2 regions of the Paenibacillus sp. FSL R5-0887 genome follow, and region 1 is predicted to be linked to the other one. Evidence: a T-box and tRNA genes for the amino acid it is inferred to sense, from the RefSeq annotation. Region 1 holds a T-box; the other holds one or more tRNA genes.
What was found. A T-box is a leader RNA that pairs with one kind of tRNA and senses whether it is charged. The one in region 1 lies ahead of metG (methionine--tRNA ligase), so its partner is inferred to be a tRNA-Met.
Positions count from the first base shown of each region.

Region 2: it has a tRNA-Met gene. The T-box ahead of metG (methionine--tRNA ligase) is inferred to sense a tRNA for this amino acid. The anticodon was not compared.

Region 1 covers NZ_JBBOCE010000001.1:2,810,438-2,826,156, reverse strand. Annotated here, with positions in the region: gene MKY14_RS12800 (ABC transporter permease) at 114-1,091, shown strand; gene MKY14_RS12795 (carbohydrate ABC transporter permease) at 1,107-2,069, shown strand; gene MKY14_RS12790 (ABC transporter substrate-binding protein) at 2,164-3,762, shown strand; gene MKY14_RS12785 (ABC transporter substrate-binding protein) at 3,836-5,119, opposite strand; gene MKY14_RS12780 (response regulator) at 5,138-6,382, opposite strand; gene MKY14_RS12775 (sensor histidine kinase) at 6,395-8,164, opposite strand; gene MKY14_RS12770 (copper amine oxidase N-terminal domain-containing protein) at 8,511-10,745, shown strand; gene MKY14_RS12765 (Fur family transcriptional regulator) at 10,965-11,426, shown strand; gene yidD (membrane protein insertion efficiency factor YidD) at 11,429-11,692, shown strand; T-box leader at 11,733-11,993, shown strand; gene metG (methionine--tRNA ligase) at 12,041-14,053, shown strand; gene MKY14_RS12750 (metal ABC transporter solute-binding protein, Zn/Mn family) at 14,257-15,255, shown strand; gene MKY14_RS12745 (metal ABC transporter ATP-binding protein) at 15,290-15,719, shown strand, end outside.
Region 2 covers NZ_JBBOCE010000001.1:3,110,486-3,126,204, reverse strand. Annotated here, with positions in the region: gene MKY14_RS13985 (dihydroorotase) at 1-796, shown strand, start outside; gene carA (glutamine-hydrolyzing carbamoyl-phosphate synthase small subunit) at 912-2,093, shown strand; gene carB (carbamoyl-phosphate synthase large subunit) at 2,095-5,322, shown strand; gene pyrF (orotidine-5'-phosphate decarboxylase) at 5,434-6,180, shown strand; gene pyrE (orotate phosphoribosyltransferase) at 6,177-6,815, shown strand; gene MKY14_RS13960 (ABC transporter substrate-binding protein) at 8,294-9,781, shown strand; gene MKY14_RS13955 (hypothetical protein) at 9,894-10,058, shown strand; tRNA gene MKY14_RS13950 (tRNA-Met) at 10,141-10,217, shown strand; tRNA gene MKY14_RS13945 (tRNA-Ile) at 10,262-10,335, shown strand; partial or broken gene MKY14_RS13940 (DUF3189 family protein) at 10,812-11,323, shown strand; gene MKY14_RS13935 (sialidase family protein) at 11,960-13,096, opposite strand; gene MKY14_RS13930 (hypothetical protein) at 13,211-13,576, opposite strand; gene MKY14_RS13925 (hypothetical protein) at 13,985-14,488, shown strand; gene MKY14_RS13920 (hypothetical protein) at 15,374-15,719, opposite strand, start outside.

The DNA.
Region 1 (15,719 bases):
CCCATAAATTATCATATGTTTTAATTAGAGTGTAAGGAGGATACACAAAACGTTAGGCAAGCAAGAGTAATTGGGGCTTAAGAATGGGATGATGGAGAATGGGGGAACCAAAAATGAGTGTGACGAATCCTTCCGTCAGCTTGTCAGAAGTAAAGAAACCAGGCAGGGGAAGAACGCCGAATTTTCTTAGAGTAATGAAGAAATATTGGGTGTTCTATTTGATGATGTTACCTGCGATAGTGATTCTAATCATCAATAATTACATACCGATGTTAGGGACGGTAATTGCATTTAAGGATATCAATTACCAAAAAGGGATTCTGGGTAGTGATTGGGTCGGGTTAGCGAACTTTAAATATTTAATCTCGACGGAGACGGCCTGGATCATTACGAGGAATACGTTATTGTATAATACAGCGTTTATTATACTGACGCTATTTTTTTCGCTGGCTTTCGCAATTATGTTTAACGAAATGCGCAGCAGATGGCTATCGAAATTCCATCAAAGCGCTATGTTTCTCCCTTATTTTCTCTCTTGGGTCGTCGTAAGTTACTTAGTATACGGCTTTCTGAGTGCAGAGCATGGGTTCATGAACAAGACATTACTCCCGTTCTTTGGGGTAGATCCTATCGAATGGTATTCACAGTCCAAATATTGGCCTGGGATTCTAGTAATTGTGAAGATATGGAAAGAGATTGGGTATACAACGGTTATTTATATGGCCGCTATTATTGGAATAGATAATGAATATTATGAGGCTGCACTAATTGATGGAGCTTCTAAATGGAAGCAGATTCGAAAAATCACACTGCCGCTAATCAGCCCAGTTATTATAGTAATGACGCTGCTGCAGATAGGTAGGATTTTTAACGCAGACTTCGGATTATTCTTTCAGGTTACGAGAAATGCAGGAGCGTTATACTCGACGACGCAGGTTATCGACACATATGTATATCAAACCTTCCTCGCAATCGGTGATATAGGAATGTCTTCAGCCGCGGGTCTCGTTCAATCTGTTGTAGGATTTCTATTGATTTTCTTAGCGAATCTTGCAGTGCGGCGAATCAGTAAAGATGATGCTTTATTTTAAAGGGAGGTGGGAGTGTTGAGCCAGACAGAAACAGCATTAGGGTCGTCACGGCGTACAGGAAAGCGCACAAAACGGCAAAGACAACCCAATGAAATATCTAATATATCTAATTTGCTAATTAATATATTCTTTTGGATATACACAGCGATTTGTGTGGTGCCGCTGATCCTCGTAGTTATTGTATCGTTTTCGGACGAGAATTCCGTTATCCAGAACGGCTACAGCTTTTTTCCTAACAAGTGGGATATTTCTTCTTATGAATTTCTGTTAAAAGATTATTGGCAAATTATCGATGCAGCTTCCGTTTCGTTATTTGTGACTGTGGTGGGCACGATTCTGAGTCTTATCATTATGGCTATGTACGCTTACCCTATCTCACGTGGAGATTTTCCACATCGTAATTTCTTCTCATTTTTTATGTTTTTTACAATGTTGTTTAATGGGGGCCTTGTGCCTTGGTATCTGGTCTACACGCGCATGATGCATATGAAGGATACGTTATGGATTCTAATTATGCCGCTGCTGGTTTCTGCTTTCTTTGTTATCATCTTACGGACCTTTTTTGCCAATACCATACCGCCAGCTTTAATCGAATCTGCTAAGATCGATGGGGCACCAGAATTCCGGATCTTCGTTCAAATTATTTTGCCTTTGTCTATGCCAGTGTTAGCTACAGTAGGTTTGTTTCAGACCCTGGCCTATTGGAATGATTGGTACCTTAGTTTGATCTTTATCTCACCCGAAGGTCATGTCAATTTACAATACCTAATGTATAAGACGATGCTGAATGTTCAATTCCTGACAGCAAGTCCTCAGGCGATGGCTGCCTTGGCTGCACAGGGTGTAGAAATCAATATTCCAACAGAAACGGTAAGAATGGCGATGGCTGTTATTGGTATCGGACCTATCGTGTTTGTATATTCCTTCTTCCAGAAGTATTTTATTAAAGGGCTTACCGTGGGTGCTGTCAAAGGTTAAGGACGATTGTAATGGCTTAATTCGGCCGCTTTATGCTAAGGTGTGAACGGCCGATTCAGCATATATAAATATTTTGAGGGAGGTTATGGTGTATATGAAAGCTGTTAGAAAAAGCGCACTAATGACACTATTGCTAACGATGGTACTGAGTCTTAGTTTAGCAGGCTGCGGTGGGAATAACGGGAATAATGAAGCAGCTTCACCTGCTCCAAGCGAAAATGCAACCGCTACCAATGCTGCTGCTACGGATGAGCCAGCCGCGGATCCTACTGCCGAACCGGCAAAAGAATTGGAGCCTTATACCGTCAAGTTAATTTATGTCGGTGCCGTGCAAAAGGATGAAAAAGCTGTAGAAGATGAAATCAATAAGTTATTGGAACCTAAAATCAACGCCAAATTGGATATCGCACCGATCGATTGGGGTCCATGGGACAATGATGTCAATCTGAAAATTGCGAGTCAGGAAAAATTCGATATCATCTTTACAGCTCAATGGAAGAACTACGTAACGAATGCAGCTAAAGGCGCTTATCTCCCGATTAATGACGATAGCGGCAAATATGGTAATCTCCTAAATGAATACGGCCAAGGAATTCTAAAAAATCTGGATCCACAATTCTTAAAAGGTTCAGCGATCAATGGTGTGAATTATGCTGTTCCTACAAACAAGGAGCTGGCTGCACAAGGTGGGGTTGTCTATCGCTCCGATATTGCGGATGAACTGGGCATCGATATGTCAAATGTGAAATCCATCCAAGATCTGGATGCAGTTCTCAAAGTAGTGAAGGAGAAAAGACCTGACCTGACTCCATTGTATTTCAAACAAGGTGAGACCTTTAACTCACAGTACATGGCACAATACGATACACTTGGTGATGCTGCCATTCCTGGTGTTCTGCTTAAAGATTCCTCAGATACTAAGATTCAATCGATGATTGAGATGGATCGTTATAAAGAAATCATTAAACTTACTCGTGAGTATATGAAAAAAGGTTACATTAACAAAGACGCAGCTGTTGCTACAAATTCGACTCAGGATGCAATGAAGGCTGGCAATGTCTTTATGACAGTGCAATCGCTTAAACCAGGTAAAGATAGTGAGCTGGCGAATGCTACCGGCTTGATTGGCAAGCTGAAACAAATTGCATTCAATGATCCAACGATTTCTACAAGTGATGCTGCTGGATCTATGCTTGCGATCTCCGCTTCCTCTGGTGATCCGGCCCGGGCCATGATGGTGCTAGATATTCTGCACACAGATAAAGATATCAACAATCTGCTTGTTTTCGGTATAAAAGGTGTGCACTATGAAGTCGTAAGTGGTGATACGATCAAAGCTACAGATAAAACAGCTGATTATAATACGGCTGCAGCTTGGATGCTTGGAAGTCAATTCCTGAACCCCGTGTGGGAAAGTGAAGCTCCAGACAAATGGGAACAATTCAAAGCCTTTAACTCTAAAGGTAAAGCCTCTGTAGCGCTTGGTTTCAACTTCGATGCCTCCTCAATGAAGACTGAAATGGCTGCTTGTAAAGCTGTAATGGATGAATACGACATCAGCTTGGATACGGGTTCTGTTGATCCTGATACCGTACTGACTAAGTATGCTGATAAGCTGAAAAAGGCAGGGCTCGATAAGATTATTGCAGAGAAACAAAAACAGCTGGATGCTTTCCTGGCTGCGCAAAAATAAAGCGAAAATGAATTCAAAAAAGGCTCTCCCCGGCAGGTTAATTTAGCCGGGGAGAGCCTTTTTATGATAGTACTTAGCGGAAGGAGCTGTCTATTTGCTTTGCGGCTTGAACAGCAAGGGTCCAAGCCAGTTCAGGAGTTAGCTCGCCTTTTTCAGCTTTGGTCAAGTATTCGAGCATGCTTGTCTCCACGTCAGCGTGATGAGGGCCGTAGTAGGTCGGAATTACTGCTTTTGCTGCTGACGAAAGGGTCAGACCAAGCTCTGAATTAGGAAAATAGGGATCGTGCAGATCGTGGATCTCTGGGTCATCATAGATTTCGGGGGTGGAAGGGAAAGCCCCTTGTACCTTGAAAGAAACCAATTGCTGCGTTGGTTCGGTTAGCCATTTAATAAGAGCAAAGGATTCATCAGGATGATTACCTGTCTTTGGTAAGGTCAGAACGGAGCCTCCGCGATTAGCACTGTTTTCTGGGATTTGTGTTACATTCCATAAACCGCTGGCAGTTGGAGCACTGCTCTTGATATGACCAATCATCCAAGCCGGACAGAGCATGACTGCAAAATCTCCGTTGAGCAGGCCTGCACCCCAGCGTTGGGTATCCACTGCAATACTGGCGGACAGATTTAGCTTAAGGGCTTGAATTGAGAAGTCCCAGGCTCGTTTGACCGCTGGATTATTGTCGAGGATCAATTCTTGTGTTGTGGGACTGTAATATTGAAGCTTGGACTGACGTAGAAGGGTGAGATAGAGGTTCTCCAAGTCATTTACAAAAGCTTTTCCTGTTCTCTCCTGTACTTTGGTGCCCGCTTCAAGGAATTGATCCCAAGTTTGGATTTCTTTAGCCACTTCCTCTGGTTTAGTAGGGAGGCCTGATAATGCGAATATATCCGTTCGATATAACATGGCATAGGGTCCAATTTCCGTTGGTAATCCGAAAATAAAATCATTACCCAGCACCTCCTGCCACTTCCAATTCAGAAATTGGTCCTTCAGATTGTCAGCTTCAAAGGTTTTTAGATTATAAAAATAATCAGGAAATTGTTTGAAGCGATCTAAATAGCTAATATCAATGGCAGCCACATCCGGCGAACTATATCCAGCTGCGAACGAGGTCTGTAGCTTGGCTGGAAGCTGCGTGGAGGTGGAGGTCTGAATATGAATCTCTAGCTCGGGATGTTGGGATTGATACTGGTCAATGAGCGACTCAAGACCTGATCCAGCAGTGAGCCAGATGTTCAGCTGTATCGGGTCTTGTAAAGCGGTATCTTCCTTGGAAGGGGAGAGCTGACAACCACTTGTATTAAGTAACAAGCCAAATGTTAATAGGACAGTAATCAACTTACCATTTACATTCAAGAGAAACACACCTCTGCTTTATTTGTTGTGCTTCTGAAATTCCTGAGGAGTCATCCCCATGTATTTCTTGAAAATGAGACTGAAATACGCAGGATCCTTAAAGCCTACTAATTCGCTAACCTCATATACCTTGAGAGTAACATTCTCTAATAATTCAGTAGCTTTTTGAATACGAAGTTTGGTAAGAAAGCTAGAGAAAGGCTCCCCTACATCATCTTTAAACAATCGGCCGAGATACGTTGGATTCATATACAGTTCGTCTGCGATCATTTTGAGGGAGAGATTTTCTTGGAGCCGGGAATTCATAACCTCAATCATCATAGAGATTACCCTGCGCGTTGCCTTTACTTGTAGTTGTTCAGTGAGCTGTGGAGAAGCCGAATGCATGGAGAGGTCTCTGAAAAAGATAACGGATGGCGTACTCTCTTTTTTGACCTGCTGACAAGCTTCCAGACTCTCATGATAGGCGGTTGCGAGCGCCCCCAATTGATAGTGAGGGTTGGAGACCCCTGCACAAAATGGCGATTTCAGAATGCCCGATAGCTTATGCAGCAGCTCTTGTGTCAATACCTCATCAACGCCGTTAGGCTGCTCAAGAGGATAGAATAATAGCATGATGGCTTCCTGCTCCTCTTGAATGCCAACAACGTTGGCGTACAGCGCAAAACATTCTTCTAATATATTTATAACTGCTGCATACATGGCTTGTTCCGACCAGTTCTGAGGCATGCCCACTCCAAGATGGTTTACGGTTACGACTACAAAGGAATGAAAAGGAGGAATAAGTTGTTCTTCAAAATAGGGCAACGGGATGCCGTAAAGAAGATCAGATAAGCGTTTCTCCCGAAGGTTTTTTTCTCTTAGCTGCGTTAATTGCCTCTGCTGTTTCTTCAATTGAAGACGTTCATATACGCCTGTTGCGACTTCAAGAATATGTTCTACTGAATTTGGTTTAACCAAATATTCCTTTACACCATAACGGATGGCTTGACTGGCATAGGTGAAGTCCTGATAACCTGTGAGCAGCACGGTTTCAGTGTCTGGATAACATTCATGGATATGCTTAGCGAGTTCCAGCCCATCCATGCCGGGCATTCGGATATCGGATATCACCAGATCAACCATATGCTCTTTTAACAATTGCACAGCCTCTAGACCGTTCTCTGCCGAGCCAATAATGCTAAAATTGTGATTCGCACTTCCCAGCATTTCTGACAGAGAACGGCGAACAAAACTTTCGTCGTCCACGATTAACACATTCATCGTTGTGCCCCCTTAACTTTGATCATACTGTAATGGAACAGTGACCTTCACAAATAAGCCACCAAGCTCGCTTGTTGATAGCTGTAGACCAAATTCCTGTCCGTAGATTAGCTCTATGCGATGATTTAGATTAGATAGTCCAATTCCGGTATGAAGCAGCTTCTCCGGATTAACCTCACCGCCGACTAATGCGTCTGCCATACTTTCCTCGCTCATGCCGTCCCCGTTGTCTTCTACAGTTAACACCAGAGATGTTCCTTCACTATAGGCGCGTATGCGAATTAGCCATACTTCCCGAAGTGTGGGTTCAAGTCCATGAGTAATGGCATTTTCGACAAGTGGCTGAAGGGTTAATTTCATAAGCTGGCCATTCATAACCTCAGGATTTACAAAAAGATCAATCTGCAATTTGTCCTCGTAGCGCAGCTTCTGGAGAAAAATGAACCGTTCTAATTGCTTTAAATCCTCCTCAACTGTAACGAATTCGGATCCGCGGTCAATACTATAGCGGAGCAGATCACTTAGAGCGAGTACCATTTGGGACTCTTCCTGCATGCGCTTGTTGGCGAGCGACCAATAGATTGTATTCAAAGTGTTATAAAGAAAATGCGGGCGGAATTGCGCTTTGAGTGCTACGATCTGAGCTTGCTTTTCACTGATTTGTTTGCTGGATAGGTCAGCGATAGTATGATCCAGGTTTTGGAGCATCGAATTATAGCTTGAATAAAGGATAGCCATTTCTTTGTTCATGGTTGTTTTTACAAAAGGTAAAGTAGTTCCCCGTTCGACATTGCTCAGCTTGGTTGCCAGATTACGAAGGGGCTTGGATAGGGTCCAAGAGAAAAAGAAAGTGAATAGTAGGGCAGCACCCATCCCCAGCAGGCCAATTAAAATAATATTCCGGCGAATCGTATTTAAATCTTTAACAGCGTCTTTAGAATCAATGTAAGCAAAAACGCTCCACTCGCTATAGTCGGAATAGGCATAGGATACGAACAGATTGCGTGAGTTTATTTTTTGTGGAACGATTCTGGCTTTATGATTGCTGAATTGTTTTAGAAGCCCGTCGTTCATATAGAGTCCAATTTCTTTTGGATCTGTGGAATAGACAATGGTATTAAATGAATCAACAACTTGGATTTTCTCGTTTTTGCCGAGGTGAAATTGGCTGACAGCGTTATGGATAACCTCGACAGGGAGGACAAGAAACAGGGTTCCTAACCGGTTTAGATCATTCCAATCATTAATTTGTCTGGCTCCCATCACCACAGGGATATTACCGTTCTGCCATACATCTACACCGAACCAGACCATTCGGCCTTTATTCTGTGCTATAGCCGGAAACCAATAAGCATCGCGGATTTCCTTTTCGCTGTCCCAGATGACCTTTAAGGAACTGCTGTTGGTATACACCTGATCATCGGACAGACCGAGCAGCTTGAACTGGATGTCAGAGTTTATGGAACGTGTCTGTTGATCTATGTAACGAGTAATTTCCATGGCGTCTGTACGAGGTGAACGTGACAACGCTAAGTCTCCCAAGGTTTCTTGAATCAAGGGACTGAACATGATCGTAGAAGAAAGCTTATCGTTATCCTGAAGAATTGCGTCCATTTTACCTTGAAGTTGCTTGACGGATTCCAGGATATATTGGTTGGAGCGGTTTAGAACAGCTTGAGAGGAAGAGCGGTAGGACAAAAAAATGGTGAATCCTACGATGGTGAAGATGATTAGAGAGAAGCCCATGATTAATTGAACGAGGATGGAGATTTTTTTGGACATGTTATCCCTCGCATGTAAAAGATATTCTTCCATACATTGTAACAAAAGCAAATGAAAGCGAATATAGTCAGACGAAAAATAAACATATTTATAGAAAAAATCTCATTTTTTTCAGGGGAAACAGCGTGGTTGTCCAACAATATTTAATACAGCGTTAATCTTTCTTTACTTAATAATGAAACTTTTTATGGTGGCATGCGTCTAATACTATGTTTGTTATGACGATCGTGGCAAAAGCTTTTTGCCGCCCTACCGTGGGTGGCAGCATTTTGCGGGGAATATAAGAGGAGTATGAAAAAGACAGAGACCTACTTATATTTACAAATAGGAGCAGAGGAGTTATATCATGGATTTGAAAAAGTTAACGTTAGTTGCTGTTTTGGCCGTATCTCAGGCCGCCGCGGCAGTGCCGGCTTTTGCTGAAGCTGTCAATAATACCCCAAGTAATTCTACTGTAGTTGGGACAGTTGTTTCAGCTGCGCCGGAGGTAATGCCAGAATCTACTGATCCATTGCCGCCATTGCCGACGGAGACGCCAGGAGGAGTAGTGTCACCGACACCAACACCTACTCCAATTCCTGCAGAGACAGTTGATCCTACGGCTACTGTTGAACCTACAGCAACAATTGCACCTACTGCAACACCGCTTCCGACTGCAACACCTGGAGTTACTGCAGAACCTACAACAACAGATGGTGCTCGTGCTGCGGCTAACAGTCAGCTTATTCTTATGATGAACAGCAACAAAATGTATCAGAACGGCCAGGAATATTTAGCTAATCAGCCTATGGCAGTGAAAAACGGCGTATCCTACGTTTCGATCCGGGCTATGGTAGAACGTGTAGGTGTGAAATACGTTTATGATTATAAAACGAAAGAAACCATTGTTACCAAGGGAAGCGACGTTATGCGCTTTAAGACCGACAGCAAGGTCTATACAGTTAATGGTGAGAAGAAGACGATGAAAGGTCCAGCTTACCAATACAAGGGGACTTTCATGGTTCCATTGACATCCATAACTGGAGCACTGGGCATTCCATATACCGTTGATAATGTGCAAAAACGAGTAATCCTTACATTAAACAACAAACCTAAAGCTTCCTTCACAGTGCCAACTGAAATTTACGCCGGTGAACCAGTGACCTTCGTAACCTCCAGCTCGTCACCAAATGGTGTAGCTATTGTGGATGAAAGCTGGGGAGGTAACAAGCAGGATATCTATGATCAACCAGGATATTATGTAGTAACCTATTCCGTAATGGATGCGAATCAACAGTGGAGTGATCCTTACACCATGACCATCACAGTGCTTAAACCTAATACACCTCCAGTTGCTAATTTCACTACAGACAAGGATTCATACAAGATGGGTGAAATGATTACTTATACCGATCTAAGTAGCGATCCTGATGGTGATGAAATTACCGTAACTTGGACGAACAAGGCCGAGGCTTTCTTTACTCCGGGTCCAGCGACAATTGCTGTCCAAGTAAAAGATTCACATGGCGCGATCAGCACGTTTGAGAAAACCGTTAATATTTCGGATGAAATCTTGTACAGTAAAGAAGATTTCAACAGATTATTTGCATCTCCGGGCAGTGTGTTTAGCATCGATGGATCGATGGTCCCTACTTGGCAGCAAGTAGCTTATAATCTTTCTTCCGAGCCTTATAAACTAATTCGCAGCAACAGCCCAGAAACGGTGTATACAGAAGGTGTTACTTACCGTGAGACTTCTTTGGGTAAAACCCGCTTCTTGATTCACCACAAGAATAACCTGAATATTAAAGCTAAAGTGTATGTGATTGCTACGAATAACAATTTGTACCCAACGACGCTTACAACCGAATATGTGGGCTTTGCAGGCCCAAGCACATATCCTGAAGGTACTGGTAAAATGTCTGTAGAACGTTATTGGAAATCTATGCTTACAAATGAGCATTATAAAACGATTGTTCTGCAACCAGGGGAAAGTGTCTCAATTCTGACCGATCTAAACCAAATTGCTATGAAACCAAGTGAAATTGTTTCACTTCAAGCGGACTTATTTAGTGATTATCCAATCGATTATAATGTCATGTTGATTGATGCGAATAAAGATCCACTGACTACACTTCCAACACTTCCAGTTCTGGATCGAGACGGAGTGCATAATCGGGGAACTTACGAAGATTCTACTCGTATTATCACGGTTACCGATGAGGTAGGAAAAACTCCTGCAAAACTTCTGCTAGGCGATAATTACAGTGATAAGAACCTGGCTGGCGTAGACCCAATGGCAGGTACGGAAGCATCCAATGCCGGTAATTTCGGGGTATTATACAAGATCAGATTCGAAAATGTTGCACCAAACTCATTGATTACGTTTAATCCACGTGGCGGTAACTATATGGGGCCGGTTATGGTTAATAACCAAATCGTGCATATGCCAAGCGTGGGAAGTCTCTCGAACGCTGACATGAACAGTGTGGTTTATCGTAGTGGTGAGTATGGAGGTTCTGTGGAGATTTTGTTCACAGCAGCTTCAGGCAGTAACTTGCCGGTCAATTTCCTCATCACTCCACTTCCAGCAAAGAAATAATAAATAGGAATATCCCTATAAGCTCTATTGGGGAATTATCTACAATAAAGGCCCGGCTGAATATTCCGTAAAGGAATACGCAGCCGGGCTTTTGTTTAAATATAATAATTCAGAGGTTGCGTAGGGGCGCTTCATGGTGCTTCATTGACGGGGCATTTATTTTGGGGCATTATTAAGAGAGTGAAATATAAATGAACTGATCTTATGGGAGATGAGCGTATGCTGTCGACAGAACAAATATTAGAAGTCATGTCGGGGCAAGGACTGCGAATCACCGACCAACGCAAAACGCTTGCCCAGTTATTCGGCGAGAATAAGGGATATTTGTCAGCGAAGGATGTATATGAGCATATGGGCCGTAAGTATAGCGGACTTAGCTTTGATACGGTGTACCGCAATCTTCGTGTAATGGAAGAGCTTGGTGTGCTTGAACAGATTGTCTTTGAAGACGGAGTGAAGTTCAAGGGAAGCTGCAATCATCAGGATCATCACCATCATATGATCTGCCTTCAATGCCAAAAGACCTACCCGATTAATTTCTGCCCGATGAATTTAACGGATACACCCGATCAATTCCGGGTAGTCAAGCATAAATTTGAGGTGTTCGGTTATTGCAAAGAATGTGAAGAGAACCGGGAAGAAGAATTAGTTGCAGCATCAGATAAACAAAAGGGACTTTAGAAATGGTGACCCTACGCAGAACGATTCAGGCGCCTATTCGGGTGTATCGCAGGTACATTTCCCCTATTAAACCTGCAACCTGCCGCTTCTATCCAACCTGCTCTGCCTATGCCCTGGAAGCCATTGAAGTCCATGGTCCATTGAAAGGCTCATGGCTTGCAGCTAAGCGGATTGCCAGATGTCATCCCTTTCATCCTGGAGGACTTGATCCTGTGCCGCCTCTTCAAGATGAATCTGCTGAGAAGGATTCTGCCCCTGCGACTTGACATGGGGCCTTACCATTGGGTATATTCACAAGTAATAGTATGAATTCCGAAGAACGGATAAGTAAATCGTTACGTCCATTACAGAGAGCCGGAATATGCTGAAATCCGGTATGGAGCGTTAGATTGAATATGGTCCGGGAGGAACTGTGTTCGAGCGGGAACTGCAATTGTGGTTCACGTAAGATAACAGCGTGATCCAGCGTTAATGGACAGTTCCCGCGAGGGAACTGGCGAAGCCTGCGCTCTGTGAAGAGACAGGAAATTTGGGTGGTATCGCGTGAGTTATACTCTCGCCCCATTATGGGGGCGGGAGTTTTTTGTTTTTTAATAAGAAAGGATGATTACTGAATGAGTGAGAAAAAAACGTTTTACCTAACGACACCAATTTATTATCCAAGTGACAAGCTACATATCGGACATGCTTATTCAACCGTGGCAGGAGACGCAATGGCCCGTTACAAACGTCTGCGCGGCTACGAAGTGCGTTATCTAACCGGTACAGACGAACATGGACAAAAGATCGAGCGGAAGGCAGAGGAAGCAGGAAAGACCCCTCAGCAGTTCGTAGACGACATTGTTGTTGGTATTAAGGAGCTATGGCGTAAGCTGGACATTTCGAACGATGACTTCATCCGTACTACGGAAGAGCGTCATAAAAAAGTGGTACAGGATATTTTTGATCGGTTGCTGCAGCAAGGAGACATCTATAAAGGTGAATATGAAGGCTGGTATAGTATCCCAGATGAAACCTTTTACACAGAAACGCAATTAGTTGATATAGTGCGTGATGACAACGGTGTGATTACTGGTGCAAAAAGCCCAGATAGCGGCCACCCGGTTGAGCTGGTGAAGGAAGCAAGTTATTTCTTCCGGATGAGTAAATATGCGGATCGTTTGCTGCAATTTTACGAGGAGAATCCAGAGTTTATTTTGCCGGAATCCCGTAAGAACGAAATGATTAACAATTTCATCAAACCCGGACTGGAAGACCTTGCAGTTTCCCGTACAACCTTTGATTGGGGCGTAAAAGTTAAGGGCGACGAGAAGCATGTCGTGTACGTGTGGATTGATGCTTTGACTAACTATATTACTGCTCTGGGTTATGGTTCCGAGGATCGCACCTTGTATGACAAGTTCTGGCCTGCGGATGTACACATCGTTGGTAAAGAAATCGTTCGTTTCCATACGATTTACTGGCCGATCATTCTGATGGCGCTTGGGGAACCCCTTCCGAAAAAGGTATTTGCCCATGGCTGGTTGCTCATGAAAGATGGAAAAATGTCGAAATCTAAAGGTAACGTAGTTGATCCTGTGACACTGATTGATCGTTATGGCTTGGATGCATTACGTTACTACCTGCTGCGCGAAGTACCGTTTGGTTCGGATGGCACGTTCACACCGGAAAGCTTTGTAGACCGGGTTAACTATGATCTTGCCAACGACCTTGGTAACCTGTTGAACCGTACAGGGGCTATGGTTGAAAAGTATTTTGCAGGCGAGATTCCGGCATATGAAGGAAATGTAACAGCATTTGATGGTGAGCTTCAAGCTGCGGCTGAGAATACTTATGCCAAAGTAGAAGAAGCTATGGAAAAAATGGAGTTCTCCGTGGCGCTGACAGCTATCGGAATATTCATTAGCCGCACCAACAAATATATCGATGAGACACAACCTTGGGTGCTTGCCAAAGATGAAAATAGAACCGCCGAGCTGGCTTCTGTGATGAGACATCTGGTGGAAGGTCTGCGTACCGCTTCACTCCTGCTGCAGCCGTTCTTGACACAAACACCAGCGAAGATCTGGGAACAGCTGGGTATTGAGCCTGGTGAGTTAACGACTTGGGATAGCGGTAAGACCTTTGGCCTGATTCCGGCAGGAACAAAGCTGGTGAAAGGCAATCCAATCTTCCCACGTCTGGATGTGGAGCAAGAGGTAGCTTATATTGCCGAGGCTATGGGTGCTGGCAAAGCGGCTGCTGAAGTGGCGGAAGCGGCTGCTCCTGCTGCTGCGGACTCCGTGCCAGTGGAAGAGCATAAAGAGGAAATCGGCATTGACGATTTCGCTAAAGCAGAGCTGCGGGTAGCCCAGGTTATTGCTGCAGAGCCAGTGAAAAAAGCTGACAAGCTGCTGAAGCTGCAACTGGATCTGGGTTATGAACAACGTCAAGTGGTTTCTGGTATCGCGAAATTCTATACACCGGAAGAGCTGGTGGGACGTAAAGTGATTTGTATCGTAAACCTTAAACCGGTGAAGCTGCGTGGGGAGTTGTCCCAAGGGATGATTTTGGCGGCTTCTAAAGATGACCAGCTAACGATCGCTACCGTGCCAGACAGTATGCCAAACGGAGCAGTAGTGAAATAAGACAATACTGTTGTAGAAATTTTTTAATGAGGTTGCTTGAACAAGGGAATGCTCCTTCAGCCGGGTTGGTTGTGGGAGCATTTCTTTTTTATAAAGGACGATACCGTCTTTCTTCTGAGTGAGGTTTCTTTGTTGACTTATCGTAACGATTACTATTATACTACTAATAGTAAAATTTACGATTTGAGGGGTAGATCAATATAATGGCGGCAATGAAATCGCGTATAAGTTTGCTCGTCCTTGCACTGGTACTTGTATTTACACTAAGTGCATGCGGACCTAAGAGCAGTGGAAGTATAGTTGAAGGGAAAGTAAATGTAGTTACAACCTTTTATCCTATTTACGAGTTTGCTAAGGAGATTGGCGGGGAAGATATCAATGCTATTAACCTGCTTCCAGTGGGTGTGGAGCCACATGATTGGACACCGCGCAGTCAAGACATTATCAACACTTCTAAGGCACAGCTATTTCTATATAACGGTGCAGGCTTAGAAGGCTGGGTTCCTAACTTTTTAAAAGGTCTTGATAGCAGCAGTAAAGTTAAGGCGGTTGAAGTAAGCCAAGGTATTGATTATATCATGACCGATGAAGATGACGGGCATGATCATGGGGCAAGTGAGGAAGAGTCTCATCAAAATGAGGACACGGATCATAACAGTAATGCCTCAGGAGACAGCCTGCATACAGACCCGCATACTTGGGTAAGTCCAAAATCAGCCATTGTCATGGCTCAGAATATTAAAGAAAGCCTTCAGTCCGTGGATCCTGAGCATAAAGAAGGTTATGAAGAGCGTTACAATAAGCTTGCGGAACGTTTGCAGGCGTTAGACAGTAAATTCAAAGAGGAGCTTGCTAAGCTGCCCAACCATAAGATCGTAGTATCACATCAGGCTTTTTCTTACCTTGCCCGTGATTATGGATTGGATCAACATGCGATTATGGGACTTTCGCCAGACGCTGAGCCGCGCGGACAGGATTTAGTGAAGCTTGCGAAAATGGTAAAAGATGAAGGGATTAAGTATATCTTTTTTGAAGAGCTTGTCTCCGATAAACTGGCTAAGACTCTGGCAGCCGAAGCGGGCGTTTCCACTATGGTGCTTAATCCGGTAGAGGGACTTACTGCGGAGCAAGAGAAGAACGGCGACAATTACTTCACTCTGATGGAGAAAAATTTGCAAAATCTGATTATGGCCTTACAATAATAAGGAAAGTATAAGGGAAAGGCGGTACTTAAGCATGCAATCGGTATCCTTGGACTGCCATCAGCATATCATCGATATACAGGATCTTTCTTTTTCATATGGGGAACAGAAGGTGATATCGAATCTTAACTATAGTGTAAGAGAACGAGATTTCCTTGGTATCATTGGTTCTAATGGTGCTGGTAAAACAACATTGATGAAAATGATCGTTGGCTTGCTTCCAGCGAGCTCTGGTGAAATTAAATTATTCGGAACGCCTGTCCGCAAGTTTAAAGACTGGGAACGGATCGGGTATGTTCCGCAAAAGAATGCCTTCAACCCGTTGTTTCCAGCAACGGTGCGTGAAGTAGTTCTGTCAGGTCTATATAATAACAAGAATCTGATCCGCAGAGTATCTAAGGCTCAGCATCGTCAATGTGAGGATGCACTTGAAGTCATGCGGATACAAGATATCGCGGAGAAAA
Region 2 (15,719 bases), 300 kb from region 1:
GAAAGATGCAATGAACATCGCAGCATCGCTCGATATGCCAGTCATTGCCCACTGCGAAGATAATTCGCTGGTTGAAGGCTGCTGTGTAGCTGAAGGTGAGTTCGCTAAGAAGCATGGCCTCAAAGGAATTCCGAATGAGTCAGAAGCGATCCATGTTGGACGCGATATTTTGCTGGCAGAAGCGACAGGCGTTCATTACCATGTATGCCATGTCAGTACTGAACAGTCGGTGCGGCTGATTCGCCAAGCAAAAGAGATCGGCATTAAAGTAACTGCTGAGGTATGTCCGCATCACTTGCTTCTTGCTGAAGACGATATTCCAGGCCTGGATGCCAATTGGAAAATGAACCCGCCGCTGCGCTCCCGCCGCGATGTTGAGGCGTGTATCGAAGGGTTGCTTGATGGCACACTAGATATGATTGTTACAGATCATGCGCCACATAGTGAAGAAGAGAAGGCGAAGGGAATGCAGCTGGCACCTTTTGGTATCGTTGGATTCGAGACAGCTTTCCCACTCTTATACACAGCGTTTGTAGAAACCGGAAAATGGGATTTATCCTTACTAGTACAAAGAATGACTGCCGATCCTGCACGGGTATTCAGATTGAACACCGGGGTTATGGAGATCGGAGCTCCTGCAGATTTGACACTGATCGATCTGGAGCAGGAAAAAGAAGTAGATCCAAGTTCCTTCGCAAGCAAAGGACGTAACACTCCTTTTGGCGGCTGGAAGCTTAAGGGTTGGCCAGTAAAAACTTGGGTGGACGGCAAAGCCGTATGGACTGAGAAAAACTAGCGGACTGGTGAGGCGAAATTGCTGATCTTTACAGATCAGCAATTTGAACGCGTACACTCCGGAAGGCATGCAAGGCATACGTATTAGACTACAGAACATGAAGGAGTGGAAGGGAATGCAGGCGAGATTGCTGCTTCAAGACGGAACTTTATTTACAGGTACCGCATTTGGCGCTGAAGGTGAAAAGACAGGCGAGGTTGTTTTTAACACAGGAATTACAGGATATCAAGAGGTGCTGTCTGACCCTTCATATTGCGGACAAATCGTTACCATGACGTACCCATTGATCGGGAACTACGGGATTACGCGGGATGATTTCGAATCTGTTCGACCTTTCGTACACGGTTTTGTAGTGCGTCGTCATGAAGAGGTTCCAAGTAACTGGCGCGCAGAATACAGTGTGGACGACCTGCTGAAAGAATATGATATTCCTGGAATCAGCGAGATTGATACCCGGATGTTGACGCGGATTATTCGCCACTACGGAACAATGAAGGCGATCCTGACTACCTCTAACAAACGTGTTGAGGAATTGATGGAAATGATGGGCGACACCTCAATTGAAGAATTGCGCAATCAGGTAGCTCGCACATCTACTCCAAGCATGTACAATAGCCCAGGAACCAAAGAGCGCATCGTCTTGGTAGATTACGGCGCGAAGGCTGGCATCTTGCGCGAGTTGAACAATCGCGGTTGTGATGTTGTAGTTGTACCTCATGACGTAACCGCTGATGAGATTCGTCGCCTCAATCCAGATGGTATCCAGCTGTCCAACGGCCCTGGGGACCCGAAAGACGTCCCACACGCAGTGAAGACGATCTCGGAATTGCTTGGTGAATACCCAATTTTCGGCATCTGCTTAGGTCACCAGCTGTTTGCACTGGCTTGTGGCGCGGATACAGAGAAGCTGAAATTCGGGCACCGTGGAGGTAACCATCCGGTTAAAGAATTGGAGAGCGGACGTTGCTTCATTACTTCTCAGAACCATGGCTACACAGTGAATGAAGATTCTGTGAAGAGCACGGATCTAGAAGTTACTCACATTAATAATAATGATAAGACCGTTGAAGGACTTAAACATACCCGTTACCCTGCATTTTCAGTACAGTACCATCCAGAAGCAGCACCGGGACCTCATGACAGCAGCTATTTATTCGATCGTTTCTTACAGATGATCGCTGATCATAAAGCTAACACACCTGTAAGCTCGCGCCAGGCGCAGCTTGCGGCAAACGCCAGAATCACGGCGCCAAAACCTACAGTAAAACAGCTTGAAGCCGTGAAAGGAGCTCTATAACATGCCTAAGAATGAAAAGCTTAAAAAAATATTAGTAATTGGTTCTGGACCGATTGTTATCGGGCAAGCCGCAGAATTTGACTACGCCGGAACTCAGGCCTGTCAGGCCCTGAAAGAAGAAGGCGTGGAAGTTGTGCTGATCAACAGTAACCCAGCGACTATCATGACTGACACCAATATGGCTGATAAAGTTTATATCGAGCCGATTACCCTTGAATTCGTAACTGGCATCATCCGCCAGGAGCGCCCGGATGGCTTGTTGCCAACTTTGGGAGGACAGACAGGTCTTAATATGGCTGTAGAATTGGCTCGTGCAGGAGTACTAGAACAAGAGAATGTTAAGCTTCTAGGTACCCAGCTTGAATCCATCGAAAAAGCAGAGGATCGCGATTTGTTCCGCGATTTGATGCGCGAATTGGAACAGCCTGTACCAGAGAGCACTATTATTACCACAGTAGATGAAGCGATGAAATTCGCTGAGGAAATTGGTTTCCCACTGATTGTACGCCCAGCCTATACGCTTGGCGGCACCGGCGGCGGGATCTGCGACAACGAAGAAGAGCTGCTTGAGACTGTCAAAGCAGGTATTCGTTATAGTCCAATTGGACAATGTTTGGTGGAGAAAAGTATTGCCGGCATGAAGGAAGTTGAATACGAGGTTATGCGTGATGCGAATGACAACTGTATCGTTGTCTGCAACATGGAGAACTTTGACCCGGTAGGTGTGCATACGGGTGATAGTATCGTTGTGGCACCTAGCCAAACTTTATCCGACCGTGAATATCAAATGCTGCGCAGCGCTTCACTCAAAATCATTCGTGCGCTGAATATCGAGGGTGGCTGCAACGTGCAGTTCGCACTGGATCCGCAAAGCTATCAATATTATGTAATTGAAGTAAATCCACGTGTCAGCCGCTCTTCGGCTTTGGCTTCGAAAGCAACTGGTTATCCGATTGCCAAAATGGCTGCCAAAATCGCACTTGGTTACACACTCGATGAAATCGTCAATCCAGTTACTGGACAGACCTATGCTTGCTTCGAGCCTACACTTGACTATATCGTAAGCAAAATCCCACGCTGGCCGTTCGACAAGTTCATTCATGCGAACCGTAAGCTGGGCACACAAATGAAAGCAACTGGAGAAGTTATGGCCATCGGTCGTACCTTTGAAGAGTCCATTCATAAAGCAATTCGTTCCCTGGAAATCGGTGTACACCGTTTCCGTCTGCCGGGCGCTGAGGATCTGGAAGAAAGCGTCCTGCGTGAACGTCTGGCAAAACCTGATGATGAGCGGTTGTTCTTGATCGCTGAAGCTTTCCGCCGCGGATTTGGCTTGCAAGAGATTCAAGACATTACTAACGTAGACTGGTGGTTCCTGTCCAAAATCGAGGGACTGATCAACTTTGAAGAGGTCATCCGTGGGGATGAAAGCTTATCAGAAGAAACCTTGTATCAAGCTAAACGCAGAGGTTTTACAGACCGTGCGATTGCTGAGATACGTGCAGAAGGACAAGCGAACGGTAAATACACCAAAGAAGCTGATGTACGCGCGCTTCGTTTAGAGCGAGGATTAACGCCTGTATTCAAAATGGTAGATACCTGTGCAGCTGAGTTCGAAGCTTCTACACCTTACTACTACTCTACTTATGAGACTGAAAATGAGGTCATTCATTCCGATAAACAAAAGGTTATCGTGCTTGGATCGGGTCCAATCCGGATCGGCCAAGGGATTGAGTTCGATTACTCCACTGTGCATGCGGTGTGGGCGATTCAGAAGGCAGGTTATGAAGCGGTTATTATCAATAATAACCCTGAGACTGTATCTACCGACTTTAATACTTCGGACCGGTTGTATTTTGAACCCTTGTTCTTTGAAGATGTAATGAACGTAATTGCGCAAGAGAATCCGATTGGGGTTATCGTACAGTTCGGAGGCCAAACAGCCATTAACCTTGCTGCACCACTAAGTGCGGCTGGCGTTAAGATTCTCGGAACTAGCCTAGACAGTATTGACGAAGCTGAAGACCGGAAGAAATTCGAAGCTTTGTTGGCTCGTCTGGATATTGCCCAACCAAAAGGAAAGACGGTTATCAACGTAGATCAAGCAGTAGAAACTGCACAATCGCTTGGATATCCGGTGTTGGTACGTCCTTCCTATGTACTGGGTGGACGCGCAATGGAAATTGTATATAATGATGCGGAATTGCTTAGCTACATGGTAGAAGCGGTTAAGGTAAATCCGGAGCATCCGGTATTGATTGACCGTTACATGTTAGGTAAAGAGGTTGAGGTAGACGCAATTTGTGACGGTGAGACGGTAGTTATTCCAGGGATCATGGAGCATGTTGAGCGTGCCGGTGTTCACTCCGGTGACTCCATCGCTGTATATCCTCCGCAATATCTGGATGAAGGTCTGAAAGCAAAAATTGCTGAGATCACAATCAAGATTGCTAAGGAATTGAAAACGATTGGTCTGGTCAACATCCAGTTCGTAATCTATCAAAATGAAGTGTACGTAATTGAAGTAAATCCACGTTCATCGCGTACGGTTCCATTCTTGAGTAAAGTAACTGGAATTCCAATGGCGCATCTGGCAACCAAAATCATTCTCGGCGGCAAGCTGAAAGATGACGGTTATACAGAAGGTCTATGGCCGGAAAGTGATTATGTATCGGTTAAAGTGCCGGTGTTCTCTTTTGCCAAGCTGCGTAGAGTAGAACCAACGCTCGGACCTGAAATGAAATCGACGGGTGAAGTTATGGGCCGAGATAAATTGTATGCAAAAGCTTTGTATAAAGGTCTAATCGGAGCAGGAATGAAAATTCCAGCAACCGGCGCTATCATCGTTACAGTGGCAGATAAAGATAAAGCAGAAGCTGTAGAGCTTATGAAAGGCTTCCACTTGCTGGGTTACAAGATCATTGCTACCGGAGGCACCGCTCAAGCGCTTGAAGAAGCAGGTCTCAACGTAATGAACGTAAACAAGCTGGATGAAGGTGCGCCGAACATTCTCGACTTGATTCGTGGTGGGCAAGCCAACTTCGTCTTTAATACACTGACTAAAGGGAAAACACCAGAGCGTGATGGATTCCGTATCCGTCGTGAAGCGGTTGAGAATGGCGTCGTATGTATGACATCACTCGATACAGTAACGGCACTGCTCAGAATGCTGCAGACGATCAACTTCTCGTCACAGTCCATGCCTGCTTTTGTCGGTCAATTAAACTAATCTCATAAAGATGTATAGGGCGGTTTGCGTTTACGCAGACCGTTCCGCTATGCCTAGGGGCTAATAAATGAAGAGTGTGGATTTAAGTCTGCACTGGATGGGAGAACGGTTATGGGACAGGGAGATGCAAAGTGGAATGAAATGGCGAATCGCTTGATGATCGCCTTAGATTACCCTGATGTTGCAGGGGCAAGAACCTTGATTGACAAGCTGGAAGGGATTCCTTGTTATATGAAAGTGGGAATGCAGCTTTTTTATGCAGCCGGACCGGAATTCATTAATGAACTGAAATCTCGGGGGTATTCTGTATTTGCAGATGTCAAAATGCATGATATTCCTAACACGGTAAAAGGCGGGGCAGAAAGCCTTACGAACCTCGGTGTGGATATGTTTAACGTACATGCCGCAGGAGGCTCAGCGATGATGGCTGCAGCCCGGGAAGGCGCTGCTTCAGTAGTTAATGCGAATGCTGCGCTTAAAATGCCTTTGATTATCGCAGTTACACAGCTGACCAGCACGAGCCAAGAAGTGATGAATAACGAAATTGGAATCGCAGGAGAAGTAGAAGATACTGTGGTCAGATACGCTAAGCTGGCAGCCGCTGCAGGTCTGGATGGGGTAGTGGCTTCACCGCAAGAGTCTTCAGCGATCGCAGAGGCTTGTGGGCCCGCATTTTGTACAGTTACACCTGGTATCCGGCCAGCAGGTGCATCCCTAGGTGACCAGTCCCGGGTGATGACGCCGGGCAAAGCCATTCAGCAAGGCAGCCACTTTCTGGTGGTGGGCCGTCCTGTTACAACTGCGGCTGATCCACGTCAAGCAGCACTAAATATTATTGAGGAGATGACCCTAGCATGAGTACATTAAATAGAAGTGAACAAGTAGCAAGTTATCTGCTTACGATAGGAGCAGTGGCACTGCGTCCGCAGGAGCCTTTTACCTGGACCTCTGGTATTAAATCCCCGATCTATTGCGATAACCGTCTGACTATGGCTTACCCAGAGGTACGTAACTATATTGCTGATGCCTTCGCTGAGCTTATTAAAAGCCAGTATCCAGACGCAGAGGTGATCGCAGGTACAGCAACCGCAGGCATTCCTCACGCAGCTTGGGTAGCTGATAAACTTAATCTGCCAATGGCTTATATCCGCGATAAAGCTAAAGGTCACGGCAAGCAGAACCAGATCGAAGGACTGATTAAGCCGGGGCAAAAGGTAGTCGTTATCGAAGACCTGATCTCCACTGGCGGAAGCTCCATCAAAGCAGCTCAAGCTGTGCAAGAAGCAGGCGCAGAAGCGTTGGCTGTATTGGCAATCTTCAGCTACGAGCTGGACCGTGCGGTGGATGCTTTTGCCGCAGCTGAAATGCCATTACAAAGCTTATCCAACTACAGCACATTGATTGATGTGGCTCTTACACAAGGCAAGATCGCAGCTACAGATGTGGAACTGCTGAAATCTTGGAGAAAAGATCCTTCCGCATTTGGCGTTTAAACTAAATATCTGATTATAGTTTGGACGGGCCTCTCACTTTTTGGTGGGAGGCTTTTCTTTTTAACTACATTGAGTGTAATAAAAAGGAAAGCGTAAAGCGCACTCAGCTGTGTAGTTGCATGAAGTATGCTGCTATTTATTGCAAAAAGATGCAATGATCCAGCCGCGGCAGGTGTAAACTCTGGCATTCGGGATTCTGAAACTCTACTGCTATGCGCTATCGCTATACGCTCTGGCTCTGAACACTCTGATACTCTGCTGCTATGCGCTAACGCTCTGACACTCTGCTGCTATGCGCTGTCGCTCTACGCTCTGAACGCTCTGACACCCGGGGATGCCATCGCAATGTCGTCTCAAACGCCGAATAGTTGCAGTTTGTGCACTTAAACTAATCTTCCTTAGAGGATCTGTCGATATAGTTGCACTTTGTGCAATTACATCCGCCAGAAATCCGCCGAAAGCACCTAATAACGTTTTTTAACTGCACATAGTGCAATTAAAAGGAGAAGCACAACACACTCCGCTTTAATAGTTGCACAAAGTGCAATTATCCTGTCGTAGAAGAGGCGATTTGTGCCGGTCACAGGAAAGGTGCAGGTTAGTTAGTAGGTTAGTTAGTAGGGAAGACGAATGCTGTATTGGTAAAAGGAAAAGTAGAGTGGAGAGTAGGGTTTTGGTGTTTGCCTTTACATTCACTTACATTTACAATCAATTTCTGACACTTGGCTGACCTGCGCTCTGTCGTTCTGGTATATTGCGCTCTGTCGTTCTGGTATATTGCGTTCTGTTGCTCTGGTATATTGCGTCTCTGACACTCGGGATTCTGAAACTCTGCTGCTATGCGCTATCGCTTTACGCTCTGAAAGCTCTGAAACTCTGCTGCTATGCGCTATCGCTCTACGCTCTGAAAGCTCTGATACTCTGCTGCTATGCGCTATCGCTTTACGCTCTGAACGCTCTGATACTCTGCTGCTATGCGCTATCGCTCTACGCTCTGCTGCTCTGCGCTATCGCTCTGCGCTCTGAACGCTCTGACACTCTGGAATACTATACTCTGCCCCGGTGATTCCATTGCGCTGTCGTCTCAAACGCCGAATAGTTGTAGTTTCTGCACTTAAACTAACCTTCCTTAGAGGATCTGGCGATATAGTTGCACTTTGTGCAATTAAATCAGCCAGAAATCCGCTGAAAGCACCTAATAACGTTTTTTAACTGCACATAGTGCAATTAAAAGGAGAAGCACAACACACTCAGCTGTAATAGTTGCACAAAGTGCAATTATCCTGTCGCAGAAGGGCATTTCAGTATCCTCAGGAAACTCGCGGAACATTTTTTATAGAAATAATATGAAGAAATCGTAGCATAACTTTAAACAGCCTGTAACTTCCCCTCCTGAATAAAGCTATATACTGTTACTAGAATTATGGGTAATTATTCATAAGGTGGATGGATTGAGTATTTTATGGGAGGGTTCAAGAATGAATCATATAAATAATAATAGAAGGCTATGGCGGGGCTGGTTAAGCTTTGGAATATGTGCAGCACTCCTATTGCCTTTAATTTCTGAAAGCAGGCATACAGCTTGGGCGGAGGCTTCTAAGCCATCTGCAGAACAGCGCGTGTTACGTATTGGCAGCCTCTGGTCTGGAGAGGACGATTCTTCTTTTCGTCAGCAGTTTACAGATATGTATGAATTGCAGCATCCTGAAATCAAACTTGAGATTATTCCAGCCATTAATATGAATGAGCTTAGTTTTGACAGCACGTATCCAGAGGTTAACCCAGATAATCTGGAGAATATCCGAGCAATTATGGGCGGTGCACAGCCGGTTGATGTAATCGTCGGTGATAGTACATTGGTGAAGAGTTTGGTGGAACATAATCTGGTGCAATCGCTGGAGCCGCTTATCGCACGAGATCAATATGATTTAAGCAATATGGCGCCTACGATGCTAAGTGGAGTTCGTGAGCTGGGTGGAGGAAGTCTTTACGCGTTAGCACCGACCTTTATGTCGAGTGCGTTATATTTTAACAAAGGTATTTTTGATGCTGCTGGTGTAGGTTATCCGACAGATGGAATGACTTGGGATGAAATGTTCGCGCTGGCCGAAAAGGTGACCAAGAAATCGACAAATAAAGATAAGCGTATATATGGCTTTTCTATGAACCGTTATATGAGCGATCCTTTCTGGGATATGCAGACCTATGTCTCACCGCTTGAGCTTGCTATGTATGACAACAAGGGACATAAGATGGAGGTAAATCAAACACAGTGGAGTCAAGCTTGGACGACCTACAGCCAATTGGTGAAAAAGCAAATCACACCTGGGTTAAACGGTATGGATTTTATAGAAACAGAACGGAGCTCCTATAGTCCTGTCCAAGGGGATCTCTTCCTTACCGGAAAAGCTGCAATGGTAATTGGAGAATACGATTATCTTAATGAGCTTAAAGGTGTGAGCCGCAATGCAGCAAAGATCAAAAATTATAATCCTGTCGATTGGGGTTTCGTTACCGTACCTACTTTTAAGGAGAAACCAGGAGTGGCTGTAGGTACTTGGGTAGGTAATATGATGGCTATCAACACTATGGCTGCTAATAAGGAAGATGCGTGGAATTTAATCAAGTTCGTCAACAGTAATGAAGTAGCCAAAATTAAAGCCCATACCCGCGGGGAACTAACTTCCCGTAAGGATTACATTACCACGCAGGTACCTTCAGTAAATTTGGAGTCCTTCTATACGCTCAAACCATTACCAGCCAATGATCCTTTGATGAACGTCCTACAAACACAGAAGCCTGGAATTAGCCGTATTAACGATGTTGGGCGTCAACTGTTCACAGAAGTTTATCAGGGAAAGAGAACGGTCGAGAGTGCACTTAAAGCTTGGGAGAAGCAAGGGAATACGATGCTGGGTACGCTCGAAAAAGATCCCACATATTATTTTGACTCCATAGGAGATTGAGTTTTGGAATATGTAGCAGCCACCGGATTTCCGGTGGCTTATTTTGTGGAACTTGGGCATGATAAGTTCAGAGCAGCGTAAGATTAATTTGCGAAAAGGAGAAGAGGGCATCATGAATTGGATATACTTCGCGAAACTGTTCAGAACGAGATTTCAAGCAGGCTGTTTGGCAAAAAGACTGGAGCAAGATGGCTGGATTTATGGCTATCATGACCCAAGTTTTGTGGAGATTTATCGATCCCGCAAAGGAAGATATGGGGTTAGATTTTTACCTTGAGAACTTTTACAAATTCATCCTTGACGTAGACCCATTTTGTACTGTATATTATTTATTGTCGCTGTTTGAATATTATTTCTGACGCGGGGTGGAGCAGCCCGGTAGCTCGTCGGGCTCATAACCCGAAGGTCGCAGGTTCAAATCCTGCCCCCGCAACCAATTTTATTACAACAGCAATTGTACATTCGGATATTTTTAGATCCGGGCCCTTAGCTCAGTTGGTTAGAGCGGTCGGCTCATAACCGATTGGTCGGGGGTTCGAGTCCCTCAGGGCCCACTTATCAAAAACCCTTACTTTGTAAGGGTTTTTTGCTGTCTGTAGGCTTTGTAATATTAAGAAAATAGAATGGATAAAGACCACAATTTTGAGCTTGCTAACGGATTTGCTAACGGAAATTATTTCACTGGTCGTGGAATCTTTTTTTTGATGCCTGCTTTACGTACTAGTACGTTCATACCTTCAGTAATTCGTTTTGGTTTTGTATAACTTTTTGCCAAGGTAGCAACATACTAAATCATTATCCTTATATGAGTCTCCGTATTTTTTAATAAGCCTCAATTTGCGTGTAGCGTTCCTTAAGGTCATTCCTAATATTTGAATATGAAAAGTATAATAATGCCTATTAAATTAAATAGGGTATTTATGATGGGAAGTAAGACCATACTCTGCAATTAGGGTTTGAAATTAATAAAACGAATTACACCATTATAAAATGGATATAATCATAAGAGAAAAATATGAAGGATGATATTATGATTTATATCTATAATGATTATGGTGGGACACATACGACCTCTTTAGCAGCAGCATATCATTTAAAACAAATTACTCAGTCTGAGCGGAAATTAACTACAGAGGAAATATTGAATGTTAATTTTTTAATAAGTTAACGAAAAATGATTTTGGTAAGATTATTTTTCACGGAATTGATGAAAATGGAGACGCAGTTTATACAATCGGTAGGAAGTCATCAAAACTTGTAGTCCCAGCTTTAAGAGACCTGAGTTTATTACTTGAAAGTAAACATCATTTTGAAGAAAAAATAATATTCTCTAATACTTCACCCACGGTGCCCATTCTGATGTCAATCGGAGGGTTCTTCTCAAGAGGATTAATGATTGATTTTATTGGTGTTCCTTTATTAGTAATGGGTGCTAAGCAATGTTGTGATAATATTTTTCGTTTGGTTGAAAATACGAAACAAATAGGGAAGTCCTCAAATGAGGAACAAGTTATTATTTTAGAAAATGAAGTCTATAAGTAATGATTCTGCAAAAGTTCATAAGAACCATGCATCGCAACAAACATTGTGACAACACGCTCTTATAGGCGTGTTTTTATTTTGCAATCGGATCTCCGGGGAGTGTTTTATTTGAGATAGGTAGAGGGGGCGCTTCAAATGTATACGGGTCTGTTTTTGCTTATTCGATAAACCCTGTAAATACTGCTGTCCGCAGCGAGCCAACCTTATGGATGGTTCAGTTCCGGGATAGTATACAATCCTATGTAGACAATGTTATGTTTACGTTGAAATGCAGTAGGTAGTTCTTCCAGCGTGATCACATTTTGGTCACGGCGTTATTAGATCCTCTGGTTTTATCACAGATCATCTGGAAAACGGTAAAAAGTATGTATTCTGTGGAATTGCCCTACTCTTGTAGAGGAAAGGGGACAGTCATGACATATAGACTATTAAGTAGCAAGCACCATACGCCGTAGATTTTGATTGAATTAAAAGCATGTCCAATACGCTGAAATTGATGATTTCTTTGAACAGGTTAATGCTGAATTTTGATAAGAAGCAATAGAGGATGCCGCATATTCGCTCGGCATCCTTTATTGCAAGTAGATATACTAACTTAACAGCCTTTTAATTTATCATCAGAAGTTGATTAATAGCTTATTGATTATCCCCAAACCAGATGTTCTCAGTACCGGTCCGCGTGTCTGTCCATACGCTCACTAGACGGCCTGTTTGGGGGACGATGGCATTACCGATGTAGTCCCCAATTAGGGGGATGCCGGTGACGTCAAAGGAAGTTGTTGTTATCCGGGTGTTTGTATACGTCATACCGCCATCTCTAGATGTTGCTAGATAAACATCAAGGTTGAGGGGGTTGACTCGATTAGTGTAATAGGTAACGAATATTGCACCATCCGCAGGGGATACGGTGATGGCTGGGAAAAAGTTTTGGGAGCCCACCGGACTACCTGTAATGGATATTGGTGCCCCCCAATCCACACCAAAATTGGTGGAAGTGGCAAGAAAAATATCGGAATAACCTTCTCGAAAATCTTGCCATACAGCATAGACATTCCCTCGCGTCGTCGGTGCATTAGAAATATCTGCTGCGAGGGAAGGGTATGTCAGACATCTAAATGTATATCCCGGCAATGGATCTGGTGGGACTACAACGCTGGCGACCATGGTTTCAGGAGTAAAAATGACCCCACCGTCTGAGGATGTGCGAATTTTAAGATCAGTATTACCGGGAGGCTGATTGATCCATCCCACGATAACAATCCCATTTAATGTAATTGCTATACCGGGGAATTCTTCGAATTCTTCGACCGAAGACAGCAGGGAGGGACTGGAATAGGTACTACCGTTATCTAGGGAACGATTGAAGAATATCGTATTTCCCGGTATGAATTGTGTGTTGTAATCATGCGTATAACCAGTATATACATTTCCAAAAAAGGGACTTGATCCAGCTTTGTCGGTGACAACGACCACCTGATCATCATTTACAAACTGCCCAAACCCTTGATTCACGATGACTGGAGGTCCGAATGAAGAGGCATTGTCGGCAGATGTATAGGAAACGATCGACCCGCTGAGACCGTCTGAATCGAAGGCGTGGGCTAATACTACGAAAGTGGTCGGGAAAATATAATCAATATGTGGTGCTTCGATGCCTGCAAATCCTGTCGGTAACGGCAATAACGTTGTTGTCCAAGTGGCACCTGCGTCAATAGATTTGTATAAACCTATATTAGGAGGGCCTAATCGAAGATCTACAGCTACGGCAACCATAACTGAAGGATTAAGCCAATTTACCGCGATGGTGGGCTCAAACTGAACGCTTGCGCTCGGCGAAATTTGAATATTAGCCATGCTAAGCTCCTTTCGTCAGAGAGTTTTCGGTACTTATGGGTTCAGCTGAGCTATGAAAGTAAGTTCGGATTGCAGCACTCTTTGATGGGGAATGACGTTTCCTGACGAATCCGTTCCGAACACCGTGATAATCGTGTCTGCCGGTGCGTTTCCAGTTACGAGAAATTGGACTTCATAAGCTGAATTGCCTGCGATATTAAAACTGAGAAACTGGCTGGTGTTAGCATTAACATTTAATGAGTTGGAGTAGACTAAACCTTTACTAACCAAGGTATTCCATACGTAAACGTGATAGACTACGTTAGATGAAAAACTAAGGTTGTCATTATCGATATTAATGAGCACGTTGGATGCTGGGGTAGTCCCTGTGTTCGTAATGATGCCTGTTGTTGTTGCCATGAGCTTCACCTCTTTATTAGTTTGCTATATATATATGAATTGAGATTCATTGTGTTTGGACAAGGGAATCAGAAAAATCGCGGAAATGAATACTGAGAGGTCTAATTAGGTGGGGAAATACAAATAAATTTTCAGAAATCTGAAGATAACCTGATTATAAGTTGAACAGCAATTGACGATTTTTACGACTTCTCTGCCACTGCTGATCTTGTAAGGCGCATGCAGGTAACTATTCGCTATCAGGAGGAGAATTTTAAGAATTTTAAATAGAAGGTCTGACATTCATTTTAAATAAATGTTATAATTATAATATCAGTGTGTAGAGATATTGGTCTTTTTTATTGGGCCAAAAATATATGTCTCATGATACGTCTGCCATCTGAAATATTATTCACGGAGATGACAAACATGCATGGAGACACAAGACTGCCCAGAAACGGAAAAGAAGGTATACTATTTTTACTCATTATTTCAATCATTTCAGTTAACACTATTGCCCCTATTATTGTGGGTTTGGAACGCGGCTTCAGTAAGGAAGTGTATATAGATACACTAAAGGTTATTCCGTTTATGTGGATGATCGTAGTTTTATCCGTAAGATTAGTTGCAGGACCGATTGTTGGAAAAGTGATGCCGAAATTCATGGGACAAACCGATGGATTTAATGCAAGGATTCTGTTGAATACTTTATTGAATGTCACAGTGTTATCTATTTTACTATCAATTATCGGCACATGGGTTGGGACGAAACAAATAAGCCTGGATCCACTTAAAAACTTCCTTCACATCTGGCCGAGAAACTTTGGAATAGCATTTTGGATTGAACTGTTGGTTGCGCAGCCGATCGCAAGATTTGCAATGAAAACATTACACGCAAGACAGGATCGTAAAACGGAAAGTGTAAATGCGTAACTAGCTAGAATTTTGTAGACGAATAAGAAAAAAAGGAGCGTCCATGTTGGGCGTTCCTTTTTTGTAGCAATCGGAAGTGGAGAGAGACCCTGTGTTCTTTTGAAATTTGATTCGATAACAATTACGTGAACGATGCTTCTCCTGTCGGACACAGCTGACCCTTAAAGCGGTTTTTTCCACATTTGCAATTCTAACGGACTCCATAGTCGCTATGGGCATAAAAAGTACCGCATGTGAGCCTCTTTCTAGGCATTAGCGTCCATGGAGTCCGAAACCATGCTCTTAAGGCTGAAAATCAGCAAATAGCGACATCTGGGTCCGATAGCTCGAGGTGGAGGAGGTTAGTTCGTTAATTCGTTAGCTCGTTAGTGCCGTGCTCCTCACAGATTTAGTTGCAGAAATTACAATGAGAAGCAGCTTTTAAAGGAACAATCAGTAGTCTCACCTCTACAACCAGCATATCTAGTATGCGAGTTCATAAACCATTCAGTAAAGCACAAAACGGCACTGCTCCAAACCATGAAATGGTTTTGAAGCAGCGCCGTTTTTGTTAGCAGCCAGCTAAATTGTCCAATGGAGAGCAGGGTGACCGAAACGTTGTCCTTAATTGCTTCCGATCGCAGTCCCGATCGCAGTCCAACCGCAGTCTCGATCACAGTCCCGATCACAGTCCCGATCACAGTCCCGATCGCAGTCCCGATCACAGTCCCGATCGCAGTCCCGATCGCAGTCCCGATCGCAGTCCCGATCGCAGTTCCGATCGCAGTCCCGATCGCAGTCCCGATCGCAGTCCCGATCGCAGTTCTGATTACAGTCCCGATCGCAGTTCTGATTACAGTCCCGATCGCAGTCCCAACCGCTATCCCTGGGTTTCCACCAGCATTCCTAAAGTTTCATGCTGTTCCACAGCTGCTGGAATGCCCCGGATTCGACCTCGAAGAATACCGGTGCTTGACCGTAGCGAACAAGTCCTTGACCGAACAGCGTCAGCTCTACTCGGGCGTTGTCTTCCAGCTGTAAATAGATGATCTTACGGTCTTCGCTGTCGTAGATGCCTTGCTCGATCAGCGGCTCTGCTGCCAGTGGTTTAGCCGCTTGGAGGGCTGTCAGGAAGCTATCAAGCGCCTCGCCATTGGCGAGTGGCGCCTGCTGCTGGAGGCCGTTGTTCCAACTGTTGAAGCTTTCCCATTGAGCTGAAGTAACTCGGCCTTCAAGATTCAGCTTGCCGAAC